DNA from 2 places in the Pseudomonas sp. StFLB209 genome. Region 2 is predicted to be linked to the other one. Evidence: predicted binding sites of a transcription regulator. Region 2 holds the regulator's gene; the other holds the start of a gene.

Region 1 (5,949 bases), 1.2 Mb from region 2:
GGCGCCGTTCCAGAACGCATATTGCTTGTGGCTGCGGATCCCCATGCGCTTGCCCAGGTCCGGCGCGCCGGTGAACACTGCCGCCTCCCAGCCCATACATGCCTGGCGCAGACGCTCGCCCAGATTCTGGTAGAGATACAGCAGGCTGGCTTCGTCACCCAGCCGCTCACCGTAGGGCGGGTTGCAAATCACCAGGCCTTTCTGGTTCTGGTCGGTGCGCGGCTCGAACGTGCCGACTTCCCCCTGATAGACCTTGATCCAGTCGCTCAAACCGGCACGTTCGATGTTGTTGCGCGCCGGCTGGATCAGCCGCGGGTCAGCCTCGTAGCCACGAATCCACGACGCTGGCCGGGCCAACCCGGCTTCGGCACGCGCCAGTGCCTCGTCGTGCAGCTTGCGCCACAGCGCCGGTACATGGCCAAGCCAGGCCGAAAAGCCCCAGCGCTCGCGCTTGAGGTTGGGCGCGATGTCGGCAGCGATCATGCCCGCTTCGACCAGGAAGGTGCCCACCCCGCACATCGGGTCAGCCAGCGCCCCGCCTTCGGCGGCAATGCGCGGCCAGCCGGCCCGGATCAACACGGCCGCGGCGAGGTTTTCCTTGAGCGGTGCAGCGCCTTGCTGCAGTCGGTAGCCGCGCTGGTGCAGGCTGTGCCCGGACAAGTCCAGCGAGAGGATCGCCTGGCCACGGTCCAGGCGCAGGTGCACCCGCAGGTCCGGGTTGATCTTGTCCACCGAAGGGCGCAAGCCATCGCGGGTACGCAGCTTGTCGACGATCGCATCCTTGACCTTCAAGGCGCCGAAGTGGGTATTGTCGATGCCCGAGCCATGCCCGCTGAACTCCACGGCGATGCTGCCGTCAGCCTCCAGATGATCCTGCCAGTCGACGTGCAGCACCTGCTCGTACAGATCATCGGCATTGCTCATCGGGAAACGCTTGAGCACCAGCAGCACGCGGTTGGCCAGGCGCGACCACAGGCAGAGCCGGTAGGCGGTCTCCATGTCGGCAGTGCCGCGAATGGCACTGGTGTGTTCCCGGGTTTCTTCAAGGCCCAACCCGCAGGCTTCTTCGGCCAGCAGGCCCTCAAGGCCCTTGGGACAGGTGAGGTAAAGTTCGTAGCGATCCGACATGTGTATTCCAGGGCCTGAGCCGTCAGCGGCGGGCAACGCATTGCCCGACCAGATTCAATACAGGCGCTTTTCAGCAAACGCCTGCGTGGCACATAACGTGTGCCGGTCCACCGTGTGAAGCGTTGTAGGCTTCAACGACAGTTATGCAAAAGGGGAAATATCGCCCCGTGCCAGTGAGCCCGAGTTTTGAGGACATATAAAGTCACATTCTTACCCTTCGTCGAATAATAACTAAAAGCATTCAGCCATTATGTCGCCCGGCCCGGTTTACCGTTGATCGACGCAACTCCTTGCGGGGGCAGGATTATTGACTGTTTCGCCGGTGAAACACAGGTGTTCTTATCGCTCATCAGTCCTAAATGTGACGTGCTTATGACAAATCGATCATTCACAGCCGTTAACGCATTGGTTAGAAATCTCCTCAGGCTGTCACCGCAACGGTGTCGGCACCACGCCCGTGACGCCGGCAGCGGGCAGACAAGGCAGAAGATTTCTGCCTAACCTCGACATGAGGTTCATGGACATTACATAGTCAACAGACGAGGGCAACACCCTATGAGAAGACTTAAGCGTGATCCGTTGGAAAGAGCATTTTTACGCGGATATCAATACGGCGTTAATGGTAAATCCCGTGAGCTTTGCCCATTTACTCTACCGTCAGTTCGTCAGGCATGGATCAATGGCTGGCGCGAAGGACGAGGCGACAACTGGGACGGTATGACCGGCACCGCGGGCATTCACAGACTCAACGAACTTCACGCAGTCGGATGAGGTAATTCCGACCAGTCAATCTGAAAATTTGTCTGACTTCTCGATCAACATCGTTACTGCCTCATCAGGCGGCGGGCCACAGGCTCAGGGGCTTCTTCATGAAGCCCCTTTTTATGTCCATGGTTACCGGCTCAGTGACGCGACAACGCGGCAATCGCATCCACCGACTCGCGAATCAACGCAGGTCCCTTGTAGATAAAGCCAGAGTAGATCTGCACTAGGCTGGCCCCGGCCTGAATCTTCTCGGCCGCATGGCGGCCTTCGGTGATACCGCCAGCGGCGATGATCGGCAGACGCCCGCCCAGTTCCCCCGCCAGAATCCGTACCGTATGGGTGCTCTTGTCGCGCACCGGTGCACCTGACAAGCCACCGGCTTCAGCGGCATGCGTCAGGCCTTCGACACCTTCACGGCTCAGGGTAGTGTTGGTGGCAATGACCGCGTCCATCCCGGTTTCGAGCAAGGTCGCCGCGACCAGCGCGGTTTCTTCATCGCTGATGTCCGGCGCGATCTTGATCGCCAGTGGCACGCGCTTGCCGTATTGCTGGGTCAGCGCTTGCTGACGCAACTGCAGGGCTTCGAGCAACTGCTTGAGCGAATCACCGAATTGCAGGCTGCGCAGGCCCGGGGTGTTGGGCGAACTGACGTTGACGGTCACATAGCTGGCATGGTCGTAGACCTTGTCGAGGCAGATCAGGTAGTCGTCCACCGCGCGCTCGACCGGGGTGTCGAAGTTCTTGCCGATATTGATACCCAACACACCACGGTATTTTGCGGCCTTGACCCGGTTGATCAGGTGATCGACGCCCAGGTTGTTGAAGCCCATGCGGTTGATGATGCCTTCAGCCTCGGGCAGGCGGAACAGACGCGGCTTGGGGTTGCCGGGCTGGGCCCGCGGGGTGATGGTGCCGATCTCGACAAAGCCGAAACCCAGCTGGGCAAAACCGTCGATGGCCGCACCGTTCTTGTCAAGGCCTGCTGCCAGCCCGACCGGGTTGGCAAAGCTCAGGCCCATGACCGTCACCGGTGCCTGAGCAGGCGCCCTGCACAGCAAGCCGTTCAGGCCCAACCGGCCACCCGCACCGATCAGGTCCAGCGACAGGTCATGAGAGGTTTCCGGAGAAAGTTTGAAGAGTAACTGGCGGGCCAGGTTGTACATGGGCGGGCGGGCTCACAGGCGGCTGAAATCAGCCGGCGATTATAGCCGTCAGAGTGCCCGGCAGGCGAGAAATCCGCATCGCCGGGCGCTGGCACATGCCTTGCACCCCTCTTCGGATCACGCCACATGCAAGGCGGCGGCTTTTTTTGATGGAAGCAAGTGTGAGCAGGCAAGACCGATGATCCCTCGAGCAAGCAACGCCCTGGACTGGGTGGCGGGCAGCGATGCCCCGGAAATGAACAGCATCGACATAGGCTTCATGGCCCTGACCGACTGCGCTTCGCTGGTCGTGGCCGCGACCCAAGGGTTCGCCCAGCCTTACGGGCTGACCCTCAACCTGCACCGCCAACCGTCCTGGGCAAGCCTGCGCGACCGGTTGCTCAGCGGCCAGTTGCAGGCCGCCCACAGCCTTTACGGCCTGGTATATGCCATGCAACTGGGGATCAGCGGCGGCGCGAGTGCCGACATGGCGATCCTGATGGGGCTGAACCAGAACGGCCAGTGCATCAACCTGTCCAGCGCGTTGCAGCAGGCTGGCGTGACCAGTCCTGAAGCACTGGAACAACGCGCGCACCATAATGGCGCGCGCATGACCTTCGCCCAAACCTTCCCCACCGGCAACCATGCCATGTGGCTTTATTACTGGCTGGCAAGCCAAGGCATTCATCCACTGGCAGACGTCGACAGTGTGGTGGTGCCACCGGCGCAGATGGTCGAGCACCTCAAGGCAGGGCGGATTGACGGCTGTTGTGTCGGTGAGCCGTGGGGCGCCAGCGCGATCAAACAACAGTTGGGCTTCACCCTGGCCACCAGCCAGTCAATCTGGCCCGACCATCCCGGCAAAGTGCTGGGTTGCACCCAGGAATTCGCCGAGCGTAACCCCAACACCGCTCGCGCCCTGACCATGGCGGTGCTGGAAGCCAGCCGCTTCATCGAGCAGAGCGTCGAGAATCGCCGCAGCACCGCGCAGTTGCTCAGCGATGCTGACTACCTGGATACCCCGGTAGATTGCATCGAGCCGCGCTTGCTCGGTCATTATGAAGATGGCCTGGGCAACAGCTGGCAAGACAGCCACCCGCTGAAGCTGTTCGGTAATGGCCAGGTGACCTTCCCCTGGCTGTCCGATGGCATGTGGTTCATGACCCAGTTCCGCCGCTGGGGCCTGCTGCGCGAGGACCCCGACTACCTGGCCATCGCCCGCCAGGTTCACCGCCTTGACCTCTACCGTCAGGCCGCCGAAGCGCTGGACATTGCCGTGCCGAACACGCAGATGCGCAGCAGCCAGTTGATCGACGGGCGGATCTGGGACGGCAGCGACCCGGCCGCTTATGCCCGCAGCTTTGCCCTCCACGCCAGGGTCGATGGCAGCCCTGCCGTCGCCGCTTACTGAGAGGCAGCCGAGCATGTTGCGTATCCTGCTGATCAATGACACAGCCAAAAAAGTCGGCCGCCTCAAGGCCGCGCTGAGTGAGGCCGGTTTCGAAGTGATCGATGAGTCCGGCCTGAGCATCGACCTGCCGGCGCGGGTCGACGCATTACGCCCGGACGTGATTCTGATCGACACTGAATCCCCCGGCCGCGACGTCATGGAACAAGTGGTGCTGGTCAGCCGCGATCAGCCGAGGCCGATCGTGATGTTCACCGACGAACACGACCCAGGCGTCATGCGTCAGGCGATCAAGTCCGGGGTCAGTGCCTATATCGTCGAGGGCATTGATGCCCCGCGCCTGCAACCGATCCTCGACGTGGCCATGGCCCGCTTCGAAAGCGACCAGGCACTGCGCGCCCAGCTACTGGCCCGCGACCAGCAGATGGCCGAACGCAAACGCATCGAACAGGCCAAGGGTCTGCTGATGAAAATGAAGCACTGCAACGAAGAAGATGCCTACACCCTGATGCGCCGTCAGGCCATGAGCCGCCAGCAAAAGCTGATTCAGGTCGCCGAACAGATCATCGCCATGAGCGAGATGCTGGGCTAAGAGCAGTTACGACCCGAAATGCACCATACCACCCGCCCGACGCGCTGCAATGGAGCGTTTAAGCATCCGTAGGAGCGGCTTGAGCCGCGAATAAAGGTCACAGACAGCGTTATTCGCGGCTCAAGTCGCCCCTACCGGGCGCTCATGGATTTGGCCCAGGTCTTGCTAATACCTCTGTGCAGGTAGCCAACGGCGGTTGCCCCCTTACATACGACAAAGACGTCGCCCTCTCCCTTCGCTACGCAGCGAACCGAGATGCGGCGTCTTTTGCGTTCAGGGTGCCTTTAAAAACGTAGGCGAGGCAGTCAGCGCTAGGCGAAATCAGGCGAGAAACGGTCGGAGTCGCGCACGACTTTACAGTTTGTAAATGAGCATTTTGACCGGGCTGGCGTTCCAGCCTGATTTCAACAACGCGATGGCAACGCAGGTAGTTTTTAGAGGTGCCCTTCAGGCCCCGGTGACGGGGCCGGGTGAGCCGCCGGCTAATCGCGCACTCACCCCTGACAACTTCCACGTCGCGGCCACGACCAGCGACGAACTCCTTCTGGCAGATGATGAGGTGTGCAATGGATACAAGTTTCTGGAAGGCCGGACATAAACCGACCCTTTTCGCAGCCTTTCTGTACTTCGACCTGAGCTTCATGGTCTGGTACCTGCTCGGCCCGCTGGCGGTGCAGATCGCCACTGACCTGCAACTGACCACCCAGCAACGCGGCCTGATGGTCGCCACGCCGATTCTGGCGGGTGCGGTGCTGCGCTTCGTAATGGGAATGCTGGCCGATCAACTGTCGCCCAAGACCGCCGGGATCATCGGCCAGGTGATCGTGATCGTCGCGCTGTTGTGTGCCTGGCAACTGGGCATTCATACCTATGAGCACGCGCTGTTACTGGGCCTGTTCCTGGGCATGGCCGGT
Region 2 (5,949 bases):
TTGCCGGTGATTCGCCGCGTAGGGCTGGGTATGGCTGTGGCCAATGCCGCCACTTTCGTGCGTCAGCACGCCCATGGCGTGACCCGAGCACGCGGTGGCGAAGGCGCAGCCCGCGAGTTCTGCGAGCTGATTCTTGAAGCGCAGAACAACCTTGAAGCGGCCCATGCCGCCTATCTGTAGACACCACTTATGCTCAGCAAGAAGATTCGTACTTTCCTGATCCTTGGCGTGCTGGCGTTGCTGCTGGCCGCCGTCGGCTACTGGAACGTCAGTCCGGAAAGCTTCATGGACCAGCCTGCCGTGAAGGCCGACGAGACTGCCATCGACTACTACGCGATCAATGCGCGCAGCGTACAGTACCTGCCCGACGGAAAGGTGCAGTACGAGATGACCGCCGACAAGGTCGAGCACGTCAAGGCCAGCGATGTCACCCTGCTGACCCGCCCGGACCTGAACATGTACCGTGGCACGGCCTTTCCATGGCACGTGCAGAGCGCCCGCGGCGAAGTATCGCCCGGTGGCGAGCAGGTCGAACTGATCGACAACGTTCGCGTTGCACGCACCGATGAAAAGCAGCGCGCGACCATCATTACCAGCAGTCGAATGACTGTATTCCCACAGAAGCAATATGCGCAGACCGAGCAAGCCGTTAGAATCGACGCCGGCGGCGGTGTCAGCACGGCTGTAGGGATGAAAGCATATTTGAAAGACGGCAGGATGGACCTGCTGTCCAAAGTAAGAGGACAGTATGAGGCTCGTTAAAACCCTTCCTTTCTTGCTCGGCCTGAGCGCAGCACTGGGAAGCGCGAGCGCCTGGTCCCTGCCAACTGACCGTGATCAGCCGATCCACATTCAGTCCGATGACGCGCAGCTGGACGACAAAAAAGGCATCGCCACCTACAAGGGCAATGTCATCATCACCCAGGGCTCGATGAAGATCACCGGCAACACCGTGACCATCACCCGTAACGCCCAGGGTGAAGTCGACGTGTTCACCTCGGTCGGCAACCTGGCCTACTACGAGCAGAAGCCTTCGGTGGACAAACCCATCGTCCAGGCCTATGCAGTGACCATCCAGTACTACGCAGCACAGGATCGCATCGTGCTGATCGACAAGGCCAAGGTCATCAACGACGGCAACACGTCAGAAGGCGAGAAGATCGTCTATGACACTGTGCGCCAGGTGGTCAGTGCCGGCCGCGCTACCGGCAGCCAGGTCACTGCGCCACGTCCGCGCATCGACATGGTCATCCAGCCGAAAAAGAAACCCGAACAGCAGCAGAAGGCCCAGTAAATGGCGACGCTTAAAGCCCAGCATCTGGCCAAGAGCTACAAGAGCCGCCAGGTCGTACGCGATGTCAGCCTGTCCATTGACAGCGGACAGATCGTCGGCCTGCTGGGCCCTAACGGCGCCGGCAAGACCACCTGCTTCTACATGATCGTCGGCCTGGTCCAGGCCGATCAGGGGCGAGTGCTGATCGATGACCTCGATGTCAGCCACCAACCCATGCATGGTCGCGCACGCGCCGGCATCGGTTATCTGCCACAGGAAGCCTCGATCTTCCGCAAGCTGACCGTGGCCGACAACATCATGGCGATCCTGGAAACCCGCAAGGAACTGGACGCCGCCGCACGCCGCGCCGAACTGGAAAGCCTGCTGCAGGAATTCCATATCACCCATATCCGCGATAGCCTCGGCATGAGCCTCTCCGGCGGCGAGCGTCGCCGCGTAGAGATCGCCCGCGCGCTGGCCACGGCCCCCAAGTTCATCCTGCTCGACGAGCCTTTCGCCGGGGTAGACCCGATTTCCGTGGGTGATATCAAGCAGATCATTCACCACCTCAAGGCCAAGGGCATCGGCGTACTGATCACCGATCACAACGTGCGCGAGACCCTGGACATCTGCGAGACCGCCTACATCGTCAACGACGGCCAGTTGATTGCCGAAGGCGATGCAGAAACCATCCTGGCCAACCAGCTGGTGAAAGAGGTGTACCTGGGCCACGAGTTCCGTTTGTAGACCTCCCTTGGTTACACACTGGCTGTTGACAACAGATTATTTGTCCTGATGCTCTAGGCAAGTCTTTAGAATTCAGGCATATAACTTGCTTAATAAAGGCGGCATCGATCAGAGGCCGTGAGAAAGCGTAGCGAGCGCAGCCAAGGCAAGACGAAAGCACTCGAAAGTCACGGTTTTTCCCAAGCCAATCAGCTACGGGTAAATGCGTGTTTTCGAGCCCGCTCTCCAGGTCCGATGACTGCATCCGAGGCTGGCAACCTGCCGACACTTTCCCACGACAGCTATCGATGCCCTGTAGTGGATGGCGCTCCCCGCGCCGGCGAATGAAGGTGTTGAGCAACTGCCATGAAACCATCGCTAGTCTTGAGAATGGGCCAGCAGCTGACGATGACACCGCAGCTGCAACAGGCTATCCGCTTGCTTCAGCTATCGACTCTGGACCTGCAGCAGGAAATCCAGGAAGCGCTGGAATCCAACCCCATGCTGGAGCGCCAGGAAGAAGGCGACGACTTCGATAATTCCGACCCGATGGCGGACAATATCGAAAACAAGCCGGCCAGCGAACAGCCGGAACCAAGCTTCCAGGAAACCGCCACGACCGTGGACAACCTTGAAGAAGGCGACTGGAGCGAGCGTATTCCCAATGAGCTGCCGGTCGACACGGCGTGGGAAGACATCTACCAGACCAGCGCCAGCAGCCTGCCCGGCAGCGACGATGACGAGTGGGACTTCACCACCCGCACATCGGCCGGTGAAAGCCTGCAGAGCCACCTGCTGTGGCAGCTCAATGTCGCGCCGATGTCCGACACCGATCGCCTGATCGCCGTCACCCTGATCGACTGCATCAATGGCCAGGGTTACCTGGAAGAGCCTCTGGAAGAACTTCTGGAAGCCTTCGATCCTGAACTGGACATCGAACTCGACGAGATCGAAGCCGTCCTGCACCGCATCCAGCAGTTCGAACCGGCCGGTGTCGGTGCGCGCACCCTCAGCGAATGCCTGCTCCTGCAATTGCGCCAGCTCCCGGCCAAGAGCCCTTGGCTGGCTGAAGCGCAGCGCTTGGTCAGCGACTACATCGACTTGTTGGGCAGCCGCGACTACTCGCAACTGATGCGGCGCATGAAACTCAAGGAAGATGAACTGCGCCAGGTCATCGAGCTGGTGCAAAGCCTCAATCCGCGCCCGGGTTCGCAAATCGAATCCAGCGAGCCGGAATATGTGGTGCCGGACGTCATCGTGCGCAAGGACACCGACCGCTGGCTGGTGGAGCTGAACCAGGAAGCGGTGCCGCGCCTGCGCGTCAACCCGCAATATGCCGGCTTCGTGCGCCGTGCCGATACCAGCGCCGACAACACCTTCATGCGTAACCAGTTGCAGGAAGCACGCTGGTTCATCAAGAGCCTGCAAAGCCGCAACGAGACCCTGATGAAGGTGGCCACCCAGATCGTCGAGCACCAGCGCGGCTTTCTCGAATACGGCGATGAGGCCATGAAGCCGTTGGTGCTGCACGATATTGCCGAAGCGGTTGGCATGCACGAGTCGACCATTTCCCGGGTCACCACCCAGAAATTCATGCATACCCCGCGTGGCATCTACGAGTTGAAGTACTTCTTCTCCAGCCATGTCAGCACTTCCGAAGGCGGTGAATGCTCCTCCACAGCCATCCGCGCAATCATCAAGAAACTGGTTGCTGCGGAAAATCAGAAAAAGCCATTGAGTGATAGCAAGATCGCTGGTTTACTGGAAGCACAAGGCATTCAGGTCGCCCGTCGCACCGTCGCCAAGTACCGCGAATCGCTGGGCATTGCGCCATCGAGCGAACGCAAGCGGCTGATGTGACTGACCGGCTACCGGGCACGACCTCGTTTGGGGTCGATGCCGGGTGAGCGCCACAGCGTTCCAGAGGCAGGTAGTCGACCTGCCCCTTTATGCACAGGCAAAGGAGAAAGCTGTATGCAAGTCAATATCAGTGGACATCAACTGGAAGTGACCAAGCCCCTGCGCGAATATGTGGAGCTCAAACTCAAAAAACTCGAAGGACATTTCGACAAGATCACCAATGTCCAGGTCACCATGACCGTCGAGAAACTGAAACAGAAAATCGAAGCCACCATGCACATCCATGGCGGTGAGGTCGTGGCCAACGCCGAGCATGACGACATGTATGCCGCCATCGACCTGCTCACCGACAAGCTCGACAGACAATTGCTCAAGCATAAGGAAAAGCAGCAAAGCATCCTCAAAGGTGCGACCGCTCGCTAACACACCCAATCCATGATCCGACTTGAAGACATCCTGACCCCCGGCCGTTCCCAGGTTAACGTGCCGGGGGGCAGTAAAAAACGCGTACTCGAACAGATTGCCAACCTGATTGGCCGCGAAGTACCTACGCTGGATACTCAAACCGTATTCGAGAGTCTGGTCGCCCGCGAAAAGCTCGGATCGACCGGCTTTGGCAACGGCATTGCCATTCCTCACTGCCGCCTCGCCGCCTGCAGCGCGCCGGTGAGCGCTGTCCTGCACCTGGAAGCACCGGTTGATTTTGACGCCATCGATGGCGCACCGGTCGATCTGCTGTTCGTGTTGCTGGTTCCCGAAGCTGCCACCGATGAACATCTGGAGCTGTTACGCCAGATCGCCAGCATGCTCGACCGCGCCGAAGTGCGTGAGCGCCTGCGCGCGGCACACAGCGGTGAGGCGCTTCATCACGCCGTGCTGGATGAACTGAAAGGCCGGTGAGCATGCGCATGATCATCGTCAGTGGCCGCTCCGGTTCGGGCAAGAGCACCGCGCTCGACATGCTCGAAGACAACGGTTTCTACTGCGTCGACAATCTGCCGGCAGGCTTGCTGCCTGAACTGGCCGAACGCGCGTTGCTCAATACCGAACAAAGCGAGCCGCTGCTGGCTGTGTCCATCGACGCACGCAACATGCCCAGCCACCTCACCCGCTTCCCGCAGATCCTCGATGAGGTACGCGCTCGGCACATCCACTGTGATGTGCTGTATCTGGACGCCGACGACGCTACCCTGCTCAAACGTTTCTCGGAAACCCGGCGACGCCATCCGCTGAGCAACTCGCAGCGCTCGCTGGCCGAAGCCATACGTGACGAAAGCGTACTGCTGGGGCCGATCATTGATCTGGCCGACCTGAAGATCAACACCACACACCTGAACCTCTATCAGTTGCGTGACACCATCAAGCTGCGCCTGCTGAACAAGCCCGAGCCCGGTACGGCTTTCCTGATCGAGTCGTTCGGCTTCAAGCGTGGCATGCCGGTGGACGCCGATCTGGTGTTCGACGTGCGCTGCCTGCCCAACCCCTACTGGAAGCCGGAGCTACGCGAGCATTCGGGGCTTGATCCGGTGGTAGCCGAATACCTCGCGGCCCAGCCCGATGTGGAAGAAATGTTTCAGGACATCTTCGCCCATCTCAACAAGTGGCTGCCGCGGTTTGCCGCCAGTAACCGCTCCTACGTGACCGTCGCCATCGGCTGCACCGGCGGGCATCACCGTTCGGTCTATCTGACCGAACGCCTGGGCCAGGTCCTGCAACAATCACTCAAGAACGTTCAGGTTCGTCACCGCGACCTCAGTTGAAGGACTTCCACAGCGATGCCCGCTCGTCAAATCACCATTATCAACAAACTGGGCCTGCATGCCCGCGCTGCTGCCAAGTTCGTCGGCGTCGCCGGCAAGTTCCCCTGCCAGATCCGGGTTGGCCGCACCCCAGAGAGCATGGTCGACGGCAAGAGCATCATGGCCGTCATGATGCTGGCCGCCGGCAAGGGCACCGAAATTCACCTGCTCACCGAGGGCGAGCAGGAAGATCAGGCACTCGAAGGGCTGGTAGCGCTGATCAACAATTATTTTGATGAAGGCGAATAATCTGCCGCATGACAAAGCCGGACACAAAAACGGGGCGCCATA

The links. Region 2 encodes sigma-54, which starts transcription at its own class of promoters, with help from an activator protein. Its sites were predicted from a motif close to ANTGGCATNNANNTTGCTNT; they were not measured.
Region 1: PSCI_RS19570 (CmpA/NrtA family ABC transporter substrate-binding protein) is a predicted target of sigma-54. The motif match lies at 3,144-3,163, and genes of this name have one in related genera.

Annotation. Positions count from the first base shown of each region.
Region 1 is NZ_AP014637.1:4,360,569-4,366,517, reverse strand. Features, by position in the region: gene rlmKL (bifunctional 23S rRNA (guanine(2069)-N(7))-methyltransferase RlmK/23S rRNA (guanine(2445)-N(2))-methyltransferase RlmL) at 1-1,128, opposite strand, end outside; gene rmf (ribosome modulation factor) at 1,684-1,899, shown strand; gene PSCI_RS19575 (quinone-dependent dihydroorotate dehydrogenase) at 2,031-3,056, opposite strand; gene PSCI_RS19570 (CmpA/NrtA family ABC transporter substrate-binding protein) at 3,235-4,446, shown strand; gene PSCI_RS19565 (ANTAR domain-containing response regulator) at 4,460-5,035, shown strand; gene PSCI_RS19560 (hypothetical protein) at 5,403-5,633, shown strand; gene PSCI_RS19555 (nitrate/nitrite transporter) at 5,602-5,949, shown strand, end outside.
Region 2 is NZ_AP014637.1:3,188,939-3,194,887, reverse strand. Features, by position in the region: gene PSCI_RS14225 (KdsC family phosphatase) at 1-180, shown strand, start outside; gene lptC (LPS export ABC transporter periplasmic protein LptC) at 190-762, shown strand; gene lptA (lipopolysaccharide transport periplasmic protein LptA) at 749-1,294, shown strand; gene lptB (LPS export ABC transporter ATP-binding protein) at 1,295-2,020, shown strand; gene PSCI_RS14205 (RNA polymerase factor sigma-54) at 2,366-3,859, shown strand; gene hpf (ribosome hibernation-promoting factor, HPF/YfiA family) at 3,974-4,282, shown strand; gene ptsN (PTS IIA-like nitrogen regulatory protein PtsN) at 4,295-4,759, shown strand; gene rapZ (RNase adapter RapZ) at 4,762-5,619, shown strand; gene PSCI_RS14185 (HPr family phosphocarrier protein) at 5,635-5,907, shown strand.